DNA from 2 places in the Neorhizobium sp. USDA 3394 genome. Region 1 is predicted to be linked to the other one. Evidence: riboswitches for the same ligand, from Rfam matches in the RefSeq annotation. Region 1 holds a riboswitch; the other holds the start of a gene.

Evidence for each region. Region 1 has a riboswitch for S-adenosylmethionine ahead of ACZ9EJ_RS15925 (O-succinylhomoserine sulfhydrylase). Riboswitches for the same ligand answer to the same signal wherever they lie in the genome.
Region 2: linked by a shared signal. The riboswitch ahead of metA (homoserine O-acetyltransferase MetA) and the one ahead of ACZ9EJ_RS15925 (O-succinylhomoserine sulfhydrylase) in region 1 are both predicted to bind S-adenosylmethionine.

Annotation. Positions count from the first base shown of each region.
Region 1 is NZ_JBWCDU010000001.1:3,229,339-3,236,744, forward strand. It holds gene ACZ9EJ_RS15890 (carbohydrate ABC transporter permease) at 1-181, shown strand, start outside; gene ACZ9EJ_RS15895 (carbohydrate ABC transporter permease) at 198-1,025, shown strand; gene ACZ9EJ_RS15900 (DUF2160 domain-containing protein) at 1,042-1,323, shown strand; gene ACZ9EJ_RS15905 (ABC transporter substrate-binding protein) at 1,399-3,129, shown strand; gene ACZ9EJ_RS15910 (hypothetical protein) at 3,527-3,967, shown strand; tRNA gene ACZ9EJ_RS15915 (tRNA-Gly) at 4,074-4,147, opposite strand; gene ACZ9EJ_RS15920 (2'-deoxycytidine 5'-triphosphate deaminase) at 4,201-5,295, opposite strand; SAM riboswitch at 5,369-5,447, shown strand; gene ACZ9EJ_RS15925 (O-succinylhomoserine sulfhydrylase) at 5,492-6,676, shown strand; gene apaG (Co2+/Mg2+ efflux protein ApaG) at 6,837-7,229, shown strand; gene ACZ9EJ_RS15935 (tannase/feruloyl esterase family alpha/beta hydrolase) at 7,345-7,406, shown strand, end outside.
Region 2 is NZ_JBWCDU010000001.1:4,120,467-4,127,872, forward strand. It holds gene ACZ9EJ_RS20165 (ABC-F family ATP-binding cassette domain-containing protein) at 120-1,940, opposite strand; gene ACZ9EJ_RS20170 (thiamine diphosphokinase) at 1,945-2,601, opposite strand; gene ACZ9EJ_RS20175 (AAA family ATPase) at 2,695-3,534, shown strand; SAM riboswitch at 3,588-3,665, shown strand; gene metA (homoserine O-acetyltransferase MetA) at 3,724-4,644, shown strand; gene ACZ9EJ_RS20185 (vWA domain-containing protein) at 4,656-5,837, shown strand; gene ACZ9EJ_RS20190 (aldose epimerase family protein) at 5,920-6,942, shown strand; gene ACZ9EJ_RS20195 (methyl-accepting chemotaxis protein) at 7,241-7,406, shown strand, end outside.

The sequences.
Region 1 (7,406 bases):
GGTCACGGGCGGGGGCCCGGGCAATTCCACGACCTTCCTGTCGATCGATCTCGTCAAGACGGCGGTCGGCCAGTTCGATCTCGGTCCGGCCGCCGCCATGTCGATCGTCTACTTCCTGATCATCCTGCTGCTGTCATGGATCTTCTACACCGTGATGACCAGCAGCGATGCAGACAATTGAAGGAGGGAGAAGAACCATGGCAAAAACAATCAAATACAAGCCTGCGGGCAACCTCTCCTGGCTGGTTTCGACGATCTACATCATCTTCCTGCTGCTGCCGATCTACTGGCTCGTCAACATGAGCTTCAAGGAGAATTCCGAGATCACCGGAGCCTTCTCGCTCTGGCCGCAGAACCCGACGATCAGGAACTACATGGTGATCTTCACGGACCCTTCCTGGTACAACGGCTATATCAATTCAATCATCTATGTGGCCCTGAACACCACGATCTCGGTTCTGGCGGCATTGCCGGCTGCCTATGCCTTTTCGCGCTATCGGTTCCTCGGCGACAAACATCTGTTCTTCTGGCTGCTCACCAACCGCATGGCGCCGCCCGCCGTCTTCGCCCTGCCCTTCTTCCAACTCTATTCCGCCTTCGGTCTCATCGACACGCATATCGCGGTCGCCCTTGCCCACTGCCTGTTCAACGTGCCGCTTGCCGTCTGGATCCTGGAAGGCTTCATGTCGGGCGTACCGAAGGAAATCGACGAGACCGCCTATATCGACGGCTATTCGTTCCCGCGGTTCTTCGTGAAGATCTTCATGCCGCTGATCGCATCGGGCATCGGCGTCGCGGCCTTCTTCTGCTTCATGTTTTCCTGGGTGGAACTGCTGCTTGCCCGGACGCTGACGACCACGGCCGCCAAGCCTATTTCAGCCATCATGACGCGCACCGTCTCGGCGTCCGGCATGGACTGGGGTGTGCTGGCAGCCGCCGGCGTGCTGACCATCGTTCCCGGCGCACTCGTCATCTATTTCGTTCGAAACTACATCGCCAAGGGCTTTGCCCTCGGCCGGGTCTGACAAGGAGGAACCACGCATGAGCTTTTCATGGATGGCCTGGACACTGCCGACGGCCCTGTTCTTTCTGACGATCCTCGCTCTGCTCATCGGCATGAGCATCTGGGAATATTTCGCGCCGGGCGGTTCGCCCAGGGTCGGCATCCTGCGTTTCGAGACGACGCGGGGAGATCGGCTCTTCATCTCGCTGCTCGGCGCGGCATTCATTCATCTCGCATGGCTGGGGCTTATCGGCCCCAACCTGTGGTGGGCTCTTGCCCTGGCAGTGGTCTACGCAATCGGCGTCTTCCGCTTCGTCTGAAAGGCAAGCTGAAAAGGTGGCGGGAGAACCGCCACTCGGTACGAAATGGCAATCGCAACACTCTGGGAGGATAAAATGCGACGGCATCTTATGACAACGACGGCAGCGGTGCTGCTGGCTCTGACCGGCTCCGCCTATGCCGGTATGGATGAGGCAAAGCAATTCCTCGACAAGGAAGTCGGCGAACTCTCGACCCTTGCCCGCGCCGAGCAGGAAAAGGAGATGCAATGGTTCATCGATGCGGCAAAACCGCTTGCCGGCCTGGATATCAAGGTCGTCTCCGAAACGATCACCACGCATGAATACGAATCGAAGGTGCTGGCTCCGGCCTTCACCGCTATCACCGGCATCAAGGTCAGCCATGACCTGATCGGCGAAGGCGACGTGGTTGAAAAGCTGCAGACCCAGATGCAATCGGGCGAGAACATCTATGACGCTTACGTCAACGATTCCGACCTGATCGGCACGCATTGGCGTTACCAGCAGGCCCGCTCGCTCACCGACTGGATGGCGGGCGAAGGCAAGGACGTGACCAACCCCGGCCTCGACCTCCAGGACTTCATCGGCCTGAAGTTCACGACCGCACCGGACAAGAAGCTCTACCAGCTGCCGGACCAGCAGTTCGCCAACCTCTACTGGTTCCGCTACGACTGGTTCAACGACGCCAAGAACAAGGCCGACTTCAAGGCCAAGTATGGCTACGAGCTCGGCGTGCCGGTCAACTGGTCGGCCTATGAGGATATTGCCGAGTTCTTCACCGGTCGCGACGTGGGCGGCAAGAAGGTCTATGGTCACATGGACTACGGCAAGAAGGATCCTTCGCTCGGCTGGCGCTTCACCGATGCCTGGCTCTCCATGGCAGGCAACGGCGACAAGGGCCTTCCGAACGGCCTGCCGGTCGACGAATGGGGCATCAAGGTCAACGAAAAGTCGCAGCCGGTCGGCTCCTGCGTCGCACGCGGCGGCGATACCAACGGCCCCGCCGCCGTCTATTCGATCCAGAAGTATCTCGACTGGATGAAGGCCTATGCGCCGGCCGCCGCACAGGGCATGACCTTCTCGGAGTCCGGACCGGTGCCGGCTCAGGGCGAGATCGCCCAGCAGATGTTCATGTACACGGCCTTCACCGCCGACATGGTAAAGCCCGGCCTGCCCGTCATGAACCAGGACGGTACGCCCAAATGGCGTTTCGCGCCATCTCCGCATGGCGTCTACTGGAAGGACGGCATGAAGCTCGGCTATCAGGACGTCGGCTCCTGGACGCTGATGAAGTCCACGCCCACCAACCGCGCCAAGGCGGCCTGGCTCTATGCCCAGTTCGTCACCTCGAAGACGGTGGACGTGAAGAAGAGCCATGTCGGCCTCACCTTGATCCGCGAGAGCACCATCCGGCACAAGAGCTTCACGGACCGCGCCCCGAAGCTCGGCGGCCTGATCGAGTTCTATCGTTCCCCGGCCCGCGTCCAGTGGTCGCCGACCGGCACGAACGTTCCTGACTATCCGAAGCTCGCGCAGCTCTGGTGGCAGGCGATCGGCGATGCGTCCTCGGGCGCCAAGACCGCCCAGGCGGCGATGGACTCGCTTTGCTCAGAGCAGGAAAAGGTCCTCCAGCGCCTGGAACGTGCCAAGGTCCAGGGCGACATGGGACCGGCCCTCGCCGAGGAACGCGATCTTGCATACTGGAACAAGGACGCGGTCGCCAAGGGCAACCTCGCTCCGCAGCTCAAGGTCGCCAACGAGAAGGAAAAGCCCGTCACCGTCAACTACGACGAGCTCGTAAAGAGCTGGGCTGACGCCAAGAAGTAAGCCGGTTCGCCGGGCGCTCAACGCGCCCGGCGGCCACCGACTGCCAGGTCTCTGTCGCCGGCGCCGCCTCAGCTTGGATAGACTGCCTGCCGCAGTTCACAGTTGCCGTTTCTTCCTGAACGCAGCCCACACCGTATCCGCGGACAGCATCGCCGTATTGGCGTCAGTCCGGTAGTTGCTTACGGAAACCCGCATGCGACGCTACCTCATGATTGCCAAGCTCACCGACATTGATCCATAGCTGTGGGCCGACATCCTCGCGCCCGCAGAAACGCGGATCCGTGGGGCGGAGCAATTGCCTCCGTGGACCTGAACGTCCATAACTCTGCAACCGAGCAGGGTAACCCGCCACCTTCACGTTCCATCGTTGGTGGAACTCGGAATCTGGATATCAGTAATGACTACAATTGACGAATTAGTCGCATTGCAGGACATTCCAGAAATAGATGCGATTCTACGGCGCGCTTCAGCTCTTTCGCTTTGTGATTCGGTCTACGAAATTTTCCGGTCAAGGTACACCTTGGCTCATCACGAGCGGAAGGCGGGTATCTCGAACCCTCAACCATACGTCTTCCGTGAGAGTTCGCTATTCTGCTGGATCAAAATCGCAAATCCGGAAGCTACAGATGGTGAAATCATAGACGGGTACGAACTCATAGACCGTTTACAGAGGGCCTATGGTGACTGTACAGAAGTGATTACCCATCAAGTAGGTACACAAGTTCCCATTCCTACGAGAGCGTCGATGGTTGTCCAATTGTTGCAGAGCAGATTTCCAATGTTCAGCGAGAAGACACTCGAGAAGTTCAGTTGGGATTGGCTGATCGCGAACCGGTGAGATGCCCCCAACTCGCCCATTCTTGATCGCGCCGAACCTACCTGCGGCTCTCACGATAGTTACCCTCCTTCAGGCTGAAGGGTAGCTGCAGCATGTGATGAAAAGCTGGAGCGGGTGAAGGGAATCGAACCCTCGTATTCAGCTTGGGAAGCTGCTGCTCTACCATTGAGCTACACCCGCGTCGGTCTGCAGACTTCCAACAGACGGCATCGCCTGTCAAGCCGGAGGTGGCGTCAGGCGCGAAAATGCTTGGACAGTTTCAGTCCCTGCGCCTGATAGTTGGAGCCGAGGCCGGCGCCGTACATGCCCTCGGGTTTTTCCAGCATGTGCTCGTAGACCAGACGGCCGACGATCTGGCCGTCTTCGAGGATGAACGGCACTTCGTGGCTGCGCACTTCGAGCACGGCACGACTGCCACGCCCGCCCGCCGCCTCGTGGCCGAAGCCCGGATCGAAGAAACCGGCATAGTGGACGCGGAATTCGCCGACCAGCGGATCGAAGGGCGTCATCTCGGCCGCATAAAGCGGCGGCACATGCACCGCCTCGCGCGAGACCAGGATATAGAATTCGTCCGGATCGAGGATCAGTTCGCTGCGGCCGCGACTGTAAAGCGGCTCCCAGAAATCGAAGATGTCATGCTGCGCCTTCTTGTCGACATCGACGACGGCCGTGTGGTGTTTGCCGCGATAGCCGATCAGGCCGACGCTGTCGCCGGAAAGATCGATCGAAAGGGCGATGCCGCCACCCGATACATTCGGCTTGGCGGACGCGACCAGGGTTTCGGTGTTATGGAGTTGCAGAAGGTCCGGCTCGCCAAGCAGCGCATTGCCGACCCGGAACCGGATCTGCGACAGGCGCGAACCGCGGCGCACGACGATGGGGAAAGTACGGGGCGAGATTTCGAGATAGAGCGGGCCGGAATAACCGGCGGGGATCTTGTCGAATTCCTGGGCGTAGTCGGTGATGACGCGGGTAAAGATATCGAGCCGGCCGGTGGAGCTTTTCGGGTTGGCCGAGGCCGACATGTTTGCCGGCAGGTCGAGCCGTTCCATCAGCGGCACGATATAGACGCAGCCGGTTTCCAGCACCGCGGCTTCGGAGAGATCGATGACGTGCAGCTTGAGGCGATCGAGCTTGTCGGAAACCAGGCTCGTCGGCCCCGGCATGAAGCTCGCGCGGACGCGAAACGCCTTGGCGCCCAGGCGCAGGTCGAGGCTTGCCGGCTGGATCTGGTCGAGGTCGAGCTCGCGCTCGGAGATCAGCCGTCCACTGTCGAAAAGCGCCGCGATCGCGCGGTCCGCCAAAATTCCTGTTTCGCGAGCCATCATGTCTCTCTCAAGTTTTCGAGGCGACAAAACCAAATGCGAGCCATTGACGCAAGCGGGGCGTGGCGCTATGCCACTTTTATCCCGTGGTGATTTGGCCGGTCGGCTTGCAGCCACGTTAAATAAGTGGCTAAAAAGACCGGGTGCGAAACCGGTCTGCTTATGCGACCGGTTTTTTTGTTCTGAATGGGGAACACGCATGACTAACAAATGGCGCCCGGCAACCCAGCTCGTACACGGCGGCACGTTGCGCTCGCAATATGGCGAAACCTCGGAAGCGATCTTCCTGACGCAGGGTTTCGTCTATGACACGTCGGAAGCGGCCGAAGCCCGCTTCAAGGGCGAGACCGACGGCTTCATCTACGCCCGTTACGGCAGCCCGACCAACGACATGTTCGAAAAGCGCATGTGCATGCTGGAAGGCGCCGAAGACGCCCGCGCCACCGCCTCTGGCATGGCTGCCGTCACCGCCGCGATCCTCTGCCAGCTGAAGGCCGGCGACCATATCGTCGCTGCCCGCGCCCTCTTCGGCTCCTGCCGCTGGGTGGTCGAGACGCTCGCCCCGAAATACGGCATCGAATGCACGCTGGTCGACGGACGCTTCCTGGAAAACTGGGAAAAGGCGATCACGCCGAAGACCAAGGTCTTCTTCCTGGAAAGCCCGACCAACCCGACGCTCGAAGTGGTCGACATTGCCGGCGTCGCCAGGCTCGCCAACCAGATCGGCGCCAAGGTCGTGGTCGACAACGTGTTTGCGACCCCGCTTTTCCAGAAGCCGCTGGAGCTCGGCGCGCATATCGTCGTCTATTCGGCGACCAAGCATATCGACGGCCAGGGCCGCTGCCTCGGCGGCGTCGTGCTGTCCGACAAGGCCTGGATCGACGAGAACCTGCACGACTATTTCCGCCATACCGGCCCGGCCATGTCGCCGTTCAATGCCTGGACGCTGCTGAAGGGCATCGAGACCCTGCCGCTGCGCGTCAAGCAGCAGACGGAGAGCGCCTCGAAGATCGCCGACTTCCTCGCCGACCAGAACCAGGTCGCAAAAGTGATCTATCCGGGCCGCAAGGACCATCCGCAGGCCGATATCATCGCCAGGCAGATGACGGGAGGCTCGACGCTGGTGTGCTTCGAGCTGAAGGGAGGCAAGGAAGCGGCCTTCAAGCTGCAGAACGCGCTGGAGATCGTGCAGATTTCCAACAATCTCGGCGACGCCAAGAGCCTGATCACCCATCCGGCAACGACGACGCACAAGAACCTCACGGATGAGGCCCGCGCCGAACTCGGCATCTCGCCCGGCACCGTGCGCCTGTCTGCCGGTATCGAGGATACCGATGACCTGATCGAGGATTTCGCCCGGGCGCTTTCCCAGGCGGGCATGTAAGCGTTCGCTTTCCGGGATGGTGGATCGACCAGGAGATTCACCATCCCGATTATCCTTAACTTCAACAAATGCTCACACTCGGTTGTTCAAACCGCGAGATTTCTTGACGTTGCGGCCCCCCTGTACAATATCGAAGCAGTGAGCGTTGTTGAGGTGTCGCATGTATCGCGCCCGGACAAGAGATATAGATGTCGCCGTCGAGCCCTACTATCTGGAGGAGCAATCCAACCCGGAAGAGAGCCGCTATGTGTGGGGATATCGCATCGTCATCGAGAACCATTCGACGCTTACCGTACAGCTCGTGCATCGCTACTGGCACATTACCGACCAGAACGGCATCGTCGATGAAGTGGACGGGCCGGGGGTCGTCGGCGAGCAGCCGCGGCTGAAGCCCGGCGACAGTTACGAATATTCCTCGGGCTGTCCGCTGGACACGCCATCCGGCCTGATGTTCGGCCATTACGACATGCAGACCGATGACGGCGAAACCTTCGAGGTGACGATCCCGGCCTTCTCGCTGGATTCACCGGGCCTGATGCGCGTCCTCAACTAGACCGCGCCACCGACGACAACCTAGAGGTTATGGGTGGCGTCGATTTTTCTATTTGTTACCCCTTCCCTCCTGCGGCATCTTGACGTGGTCAACCGGTCTTTGGGAGGAGAACTTGATGACACGATCGATTCAGCAGACCATTCTGCTGGCGCCCTGCGCATTTCTGGCGCTTGCGGC
Region 2 (7,406 bases), 890 kb from region 1:
TCCGTCTCCGGGACATTTCGACCACTATTCATACCCAGAACGTCTCGGGACATCATATGTTCCGGTCCGCGACAAATATTTTTATAGCTAACTAATTGTTAAGCTTAACAAATCTAAAATCAGCCCTCGATTTCCTCACGTAGCATTTCGAGCTCGAGCCATTCTTCTTCCATTTTGCTGATGTTTTGGCGAAGCTTTTCCATCTCAGCGGCCAGCTTGTTGAAGGCGGCGGGATCCTTGGTGAAGAGGTTGGGATCGGCCATCTTCTTCTCGCGGGCGGCGATCTCGGCCTCGGCTTTCGCCATTTCCTTCGGCAGGTTTTCAAGCGCGAATTTCTGCTTGTAGGAAAGTTTGCCTTTGCCCTTCTGGACGTCAGCGGTGGGTGCCGAAGATTCGGTCCTTGCCTTGTCGGCCTTTTCCGCACGGCGCCGTTCTTCCTGCGCGCCTTTCCGCTGCGCCAGCATATCCGAGTATCCGCCGGCATATTCGATCCAGCGGCCATCCGGTGCGTCCGGATTGGCGGGGGCAATGGTCGAGGTCACGGTGCGGTCGAGGAAGTCGCGGTCGTGGCTGACGAGGATGACGGTGCCGGTGTAGCCGGCGACGATTTCCTGCAGCAGGTCCAGAGTCTCGATGTCGAGGTCGTTGGTCGGTTCGTCGAGGATGAGCAGATTGGAAGGCCGGGCCATGATGCGGGCGAGCATCAGCCTCGCGCGCTCGCCGCCGGACAGGTTCTTGATCGGTGTCCTGATCTGTTCCGGCTGGAACAGGAAGTCCTTCATGTAGCCTGCGACATGCCGCTGCTCGCCGTTGACCAGCAGCGTCTCGCCGCGGCCGTCCGTCAGATAATGGGACAGCGTGTCCTCGGGGTTCAGGTCCTCGCGCTTCTGGTCGAGCGTGGCGATTTCCAGGTTGGTGCCGAGCTTGACGGTGCCGGTATCGGGCGCCAGCTGGCCGGTCAGCATCTTCAGCAGTGTGGTCTTGCCGGCGCCGTTCGGGCCGACGAGGCCGATGCAGTCGCCGCGATGCACGCGGATGGAGAAGGGCGCGACGATCGGCCGATCGTAGCTCTTGGTGATGTTTTCGGCTTCGATGACCAGCTTGCCGGATTCGCGGCCTTCGCTGACGCTCGCCTGGACCGTGCCCTGCGGTCCCTTGTGGCCGCGGTAATTGCTGCGCATCGTCTGCAGCTCGCCGAGGCGGCGCATGTTGCGCTTGCGGCGCGCCGTCACGCCATAACGCAGCCAGTGTTCCTCGCGCTCGATCGCCTTGCCGAGCTTGTGCTGCTCCAGCTCTTCGGCCTCCAGCACCTCGTCACGCCAGGCTTCGAACTCGCCGAAACCGCGGTTGAGGCGCCGTGAGGTGCCACGGTCGAGCCAGACGGTGGCATTCGAGACCTTTTCGAGGAAGCGACGGTCATGCGATATCACCACCAGCGCGCTTCTGGTCTTGCGCAACTCGTCTTCCAGCCATTCGATGGTCGGCAGGTCGAGGTGGTTGGTCGGCTCGTCGAGCATCAGGATGTCCGGCTCAGGCGCCATGACGCGGGCAAGTGCTGCACGGCGGGACTCGCCGCCGGAGAGCGTGTTCGGGTGTTCCTGGCCGGTGAGACCCAGATGTTCGAGCAGATAGGTGACGCGATAGGGATCGTCGCCGGGGCCGAGGCCCGCTTCGGCATAGGCCTGCACCGTCGAATAGTCGGCGAAATCCGGTGCCTGTTCGAGATAGCGGATGGTCGAGGACGGATGGCGGAACACTTCGCCCGATTGCGGTTCGACCATGCCGGCCGCGATCTTCATCAGCGTCGATTTGCCGGAACCGTTGCGGCCGACGAGGCAGATGCGGTCGCCCGGCTCCACCTGCAGACCCGCGCCGGCCAGCAGCGGCGCGCCGCCGAAGCTCAGGAAGATATCGTCAAGTTTCAGGATAGGGGGCGCCAATAGCTTAGGCTCCTGTCATGTCATAGGGGCGGGCAAGGATCATGGCCTTGCCTTTCCTCAAATGGAATTCCACCTGGCCTTCCGCAACGTTCGAGACGGTGCGCGAGGAGCCGAAGGGGAGCGAGAAGTTGTCGAGCGGATAACGTGCGCCGATGATGTCGAGCCCTTCCAGGTCGGAAAACCCGATGACGGAAAACAGCGAACCCTTGGGCAGGTCCAGAGTCTTGGTGCCTGGCAGCAACGGCACGGCCTCCTCGTCGCCCGACGTAAGCATGATGTCGAGGTCGCGTTCGGCCAGGCTCATAGCGTGAAAGAGATGCTGAAGCGCATGGTCGCTGCGCTCGCCGCCGAGCGCGCCGGCAAAGATCAGTCTTGTTGCACCGCCTTCGACGGCTTCGGCCGTCGCGATCTCGCCGTCCGTCTCGTTCTTGGCCGGCGGGAAGGCCTGCCGCTCGACCTGCGGAAACTGCGCGATCAGCGCGGCATCGGAGGAGTCGAAATCGCCGACCCAAAGCTCCGGTTCGACGCCCAGCGCCGCTGCATGGCGCATGCCGCTATCGGCCGCAATGAAGCGGCTGCCGGCAACGGTGTCCCGCAGGCGGTCGGTGACGGTGAGATTGCCGCCGAGCAGAATGGTGAAGGTCGAATGGCTCATGCGCATTGCCCATAGCGCAAAGCCGGCCGAAAGGGAAAGCTGTTGCACCGCCGGGGATGAGCTTTTAGTTTGCGGCGCTTAATTGATCAGGATGCCGAGATGCAGTTTCAGGGTACAGCGGACTATATTGCCGACAAGGATCTGATGGTGGCGGTCAACGCCGCGATCCGGCTCGAACGTCCGCTGCTGGTCAAAGGCGAGCCGGGCACCGGCAAAACCGAACTGGCGCGGCAGGTCGCCGCCGCCCTCGGGCTCGATCTCATCGAGTGGAATATCAAGTCCACCACCAAGGCGCAGCAGGGGCTTTACGAATACGACGCCGTCTCGCGGCTGCGCGACAGCCAGCTGGGCGACGAACGCGTCCACGATGTCGCGAACTATATCCGCCGCGGCAAGCTGTGGCAGGCCTTTGCCTCCGACAAGAAGCTCGTTCTGTTGATCGACGAGATCGACAAGGCGGATATCGAATTCCCGAACGACCTGCTGCAGGAACTCGACCGCATGGAGTTCCATGTCTACGAGACCGGCGAGATGGTGCGCGCCAAGGTCCGGCCAATCGTCATCATCACCTCCAATAACGAGAAGGAACTGCCGGACGCCTTCCTGCGCCGCTGTTTCTTCCACTATATCCGCTTCCCGGACGTCGATACGCTCGCCCGCATCGTCGAGGTTCATTATCCCGGCATCAAGCAGACGCTGGTGCGCAATGCGCTGACGCAATTCTACGAGATCCGCGAGATGCCGGGCCTGAAGAAAAAGCCCTCGACCTCCGAGGCGCTGGACTGGATCCGGCTCCTGGTCTCCGACGATGTCGATCCGTCGGATCTGCGCGGCGATGTCAAGAACGCGCTGCCGAAGCTGCATGGCGCGCTCCTCAAGAACGAGCAGGACGTGCATCTCTTCGAGCGGCTGGCCTTCATGGCGCGGCGGGAGCGGTGAGCGGAAGATTATGCTCCCATTGACGCCGGGAGTAGCAAGGCGTATTTGAACTCCCGAGAATTCGTGGTGATTTGGCCGGCCGGCTTGCAGCCACGTTAAAAAAGTCGCTAAAGGGCCGCGAGAAGATGTCTTCCCACGGACCGGTCGCGATTTATTTTGCCGCCGGTTTTATTTTTGTTGGGTTGAGACATGCCGATCAAGATTCCCGATACGCTGCCCGCATTCACGACGCTCGTTTCCGAAGGCGTGCGGGTGCTGACCGAAACCATGGCGGTGCGGCAGGACATTCGTCCGCTGCAGATCGGGCTGCTCAATCTCATGCCGAACAAGATCAAGACCGAGCTGCAGATGGCGCGCCTTGTCGGCGCCTCGCCGCTGCAGGTCGAGTTCTCGCTGGTCCGCGTCGGCGGCCACAAGGCCAAGAACACGTCGGAAGATCACCTCCTGTCCTTCTACGAGACCTGGGAAGAGGTGAAGCACCGCAAGTTCGACGGCTTCATCATCACCGGTGCGCCGATCGAGACGCTTGCCTTCGAGGACGTCACCTATTGGGACGAGATGCAGAAGATTCTCGACTGGACGGCGACCAACGTGCATTCGACCATGAATGTCTGCTGGGGCGCGATGGCGGCGATCTACCATTTCCACGGCGTGCCGAAATACGAACTCAAGGAAAAAGCGTTCGGCGTCTATCGCCACCGCAACCTCGTGCCGTCCTCGATCTATCTGAACGGCTTTTCGGACGACTTCCAGGTTCCGGTGTCGCGCTGGACCGAAGTGCGCCGCGCCGACATCGAAAAGCACCCGGACCTCGAAATCCTGATGGAATCCGAGGAAATGGGCATCTGCCTGGTGCATGAGAAAGCCGGCAAGCGGCTCTACATGTTCAACCATGTGGAATACGACTCCACCTCGCTGGCTGACGAATATTTCCGGGACGTCAATGCCGGCGTGCCGATCAAGATGCCGCACAACTACTTCCCGCATAACGACGACACGCTGACGCCCTTGAACCGTTGGCGCAGCCATGCACATCTTCTGTTCGGCAACTGGATCAACGAGATCTACCAGACGACCCCTTACGACCTGGAGAAGATCGGCACCGAATAGGCCTCGACGCGATGTTCATTCCCTTCTTCCTTCACCTCAAAGAAGCGAAAGTCCCGGTGACGCTCCGGGAATTTCTCGACCTTCTCGAAGGCATGGAGGAAGGGATCGCGGATTTCGACGTGGAGGCCTTCTATTTCCTCGCCCGCACGGCGCTGGTGAAGGACGAGCGGCATATCGACAAGTTTGACCGGGTGTTTTCGTCCTATTTCCGCGGACTCGAGGCCGTCTCCGGCGAGCCGGGCCTGGATGTCGCCAATATCCCTGAAGAATGGCTGCGCAAGCTCGTCGAAAAGCACCTGACGGACGAGGAGAAGAAGCTCGTCGAGTCGCTCGGAGGTTTCGAGAAGCTGATGGAGACGCTGCGGAAGCGGCTGGAGGAACAGAAGGGCCGGCATCAGGGCGGCTCGAAATGGATCGGCACAGGGGGCACCTCCCCTTTCGGGGCCTATGGCTATAATCCGGAAGGCGTGCGGATCGGCCAGGACCAGTCCCGCCATCGCCGGGCGGTAAAAGTGTGGGACAAGCGTGAGTTCGCCGACTTCGACGATAGGGTCGAGCTCGGCACCCGAAACATCAAGCTTGCGCTGAAGCGGCTGCGCCGCTGGGTGCGGGAAGGGGCGGTCGAGGAACTCGACCTGCCCGGGACGATCCGCTCCACCGCCGAACACGGTTATCTCGATGTGCAGACCCGGCCCGAGCGGCGCAATGCGGTCAAGCTCCTGATGTTCTTCGATGTCGGCGGCTCGATGGACGATCATATCCGCGTTGTCGAGGAACTATTCTCGGCCGCACGGGCCGAATTCAAGCATATGGAGCATTTCTACTTCCACAACTGCCTCTACGAAGGGCTGTGGAAGGAGAACGGCCGCAGGTCGGAGCGGACGCCGACGCTTGAGCTGATCCGCAGCTATGGCGCCGACTACAAGGTGATCTTTGTCGGGGATGCCTCGATGAGCCCCTATGAGATCACCCATACGGGCGGTTCCGTGGAGCACTGGAACCAGGAACCTGGAGGGGCCTGGATAGGGCGCGTCACCGAGCATTTCCGCCGCTGCGTCTGGCTCAACCCGGTGCCCCAGGACCGTTGGAGCCATACAACGTCGATCGGCATCATGCGGCAGCTGATGACCGACCGCATGTTCCCGCTGACGCTTGGCGGGCTGGAACAGGCGACGCGCGCCCTCACGCGCTAGAGCCTTTTTCTTCTCCGCGCCGTTGCGGCCTGCAGCCAAATCGCGCAGGTTGCCGCAAACATATCGGTGGAGGAGCAATCTCATGGCGGACCAGAATTTCGAAGTTTTCGGCACCACGGAAAAGGGCGAAACCGTCTATCGTGTCCGGATCTCCGGCGGCGGGCTCACCGCGAGTGTCATCACCTGGGGTGCGGTGATCCAGGACCTCAGGCTCGACGGCCATCAGCCGCCGCTCGTGCTCGGCTTCGAACGGTTCGAGGATTACCTGAACCATTCTCCCTATTTCGGTGCGACGCCGGGCCGTTCGTCCAACCGTATCGGCGGTGGCCGCTTCGTGCTGGATGGGAAGCAATATCAGCTGGAACTGAACGAGCGGGGCGTGACCCATCTCCATGGCGGCTCGGATGGCATCGGCCGCAGCAACTGGACGATCGTCGAACATGCCGCCGACAAGGTGGTGCTGCGGATCACCGATCCCGACGGCCGTGCCGGTTATCCGGGAAACTGCACGGTCACGGCGACTTACCAACTCAAGAGCGATGGCGTTCTTTCCGTCGTCTACCAATCCACCACGGATCAGCCGACGCTCGCCAATATCTGCCAGCATACCTATTTCAATCTCGACGGACGCGAGGATGCGCTCGATCACGACATCATGATCGCCGCGGACCATGTGCTGGTCTTTGACGACAAGCAGGTGCCGACCGGCGAACTGATGGCGGTCGCAGGCACGCCTTTCGACCTGCGCGACATGGGGCCGATGAGGCGGTTCGACGGCGATGCCCAGGTCCTGTTCGATCACAACTTCTGTCTGTCGCCGGAGCGAACGGCCAAGCGTTCCGTGGCTCTGGCGCGCAGCATCCATTCCGGCGTGTCGCTGGAAGTCCGCACCACCGAGCCGGGCGTGCAGCTCTATGCCGCCTTCAAGCTGCAGCAGATCCCCGCAGAGGGCCTCGATGGGCGCCGCTACGGTCCCTTCGCCGGGTTCTGCCTCGAAACCCAGGTCTGGCCGGACGCCATCAACCATGCCGATTTCCCAAATGCCGTGCTGCGCCCGGGCGAGGTGCTGCTGCAGGAAACCGACTATGTCTTTTCAAAGCAATGATCGCCGGCCTCGTCCGGATCGGGATTATCTGCGCCTGAGCAAATAACCGTTATCATGGAGGCCCGCCTTGCTTCGGCGTCCATGTAAAATTGGTAAGGCGCAGATTTCATTTGCAATTTTATCGTTTCGTGAGGGTTCCGAAACCAAGTTACCACTTGCCGTTCTACATTGTGGAACGTAGTAAGATTTTGACATTAGTTAAATTTCAACGGATTTCAGCATAGTTTTCTTCAGGATTGGCATTGCCGCCCGCCGGGCGGCTGCCCTCTGCTTTTGCGGAGCACAGTTCGAGGGATATATGAACGAGATCAGCATCAGGAAGCCACTGTCGAGAAGGCTTACCTTCTTCGGTTTTGCAGCCGTGCTTTTCGCGAGCGTCGTGATCGGCGGGCTTGCCTGGGAACGGCAGTCGAGCATGACCGAGCAGGCGCTGCAGACGGAACTCGACAGCGATCTCGCGGTCA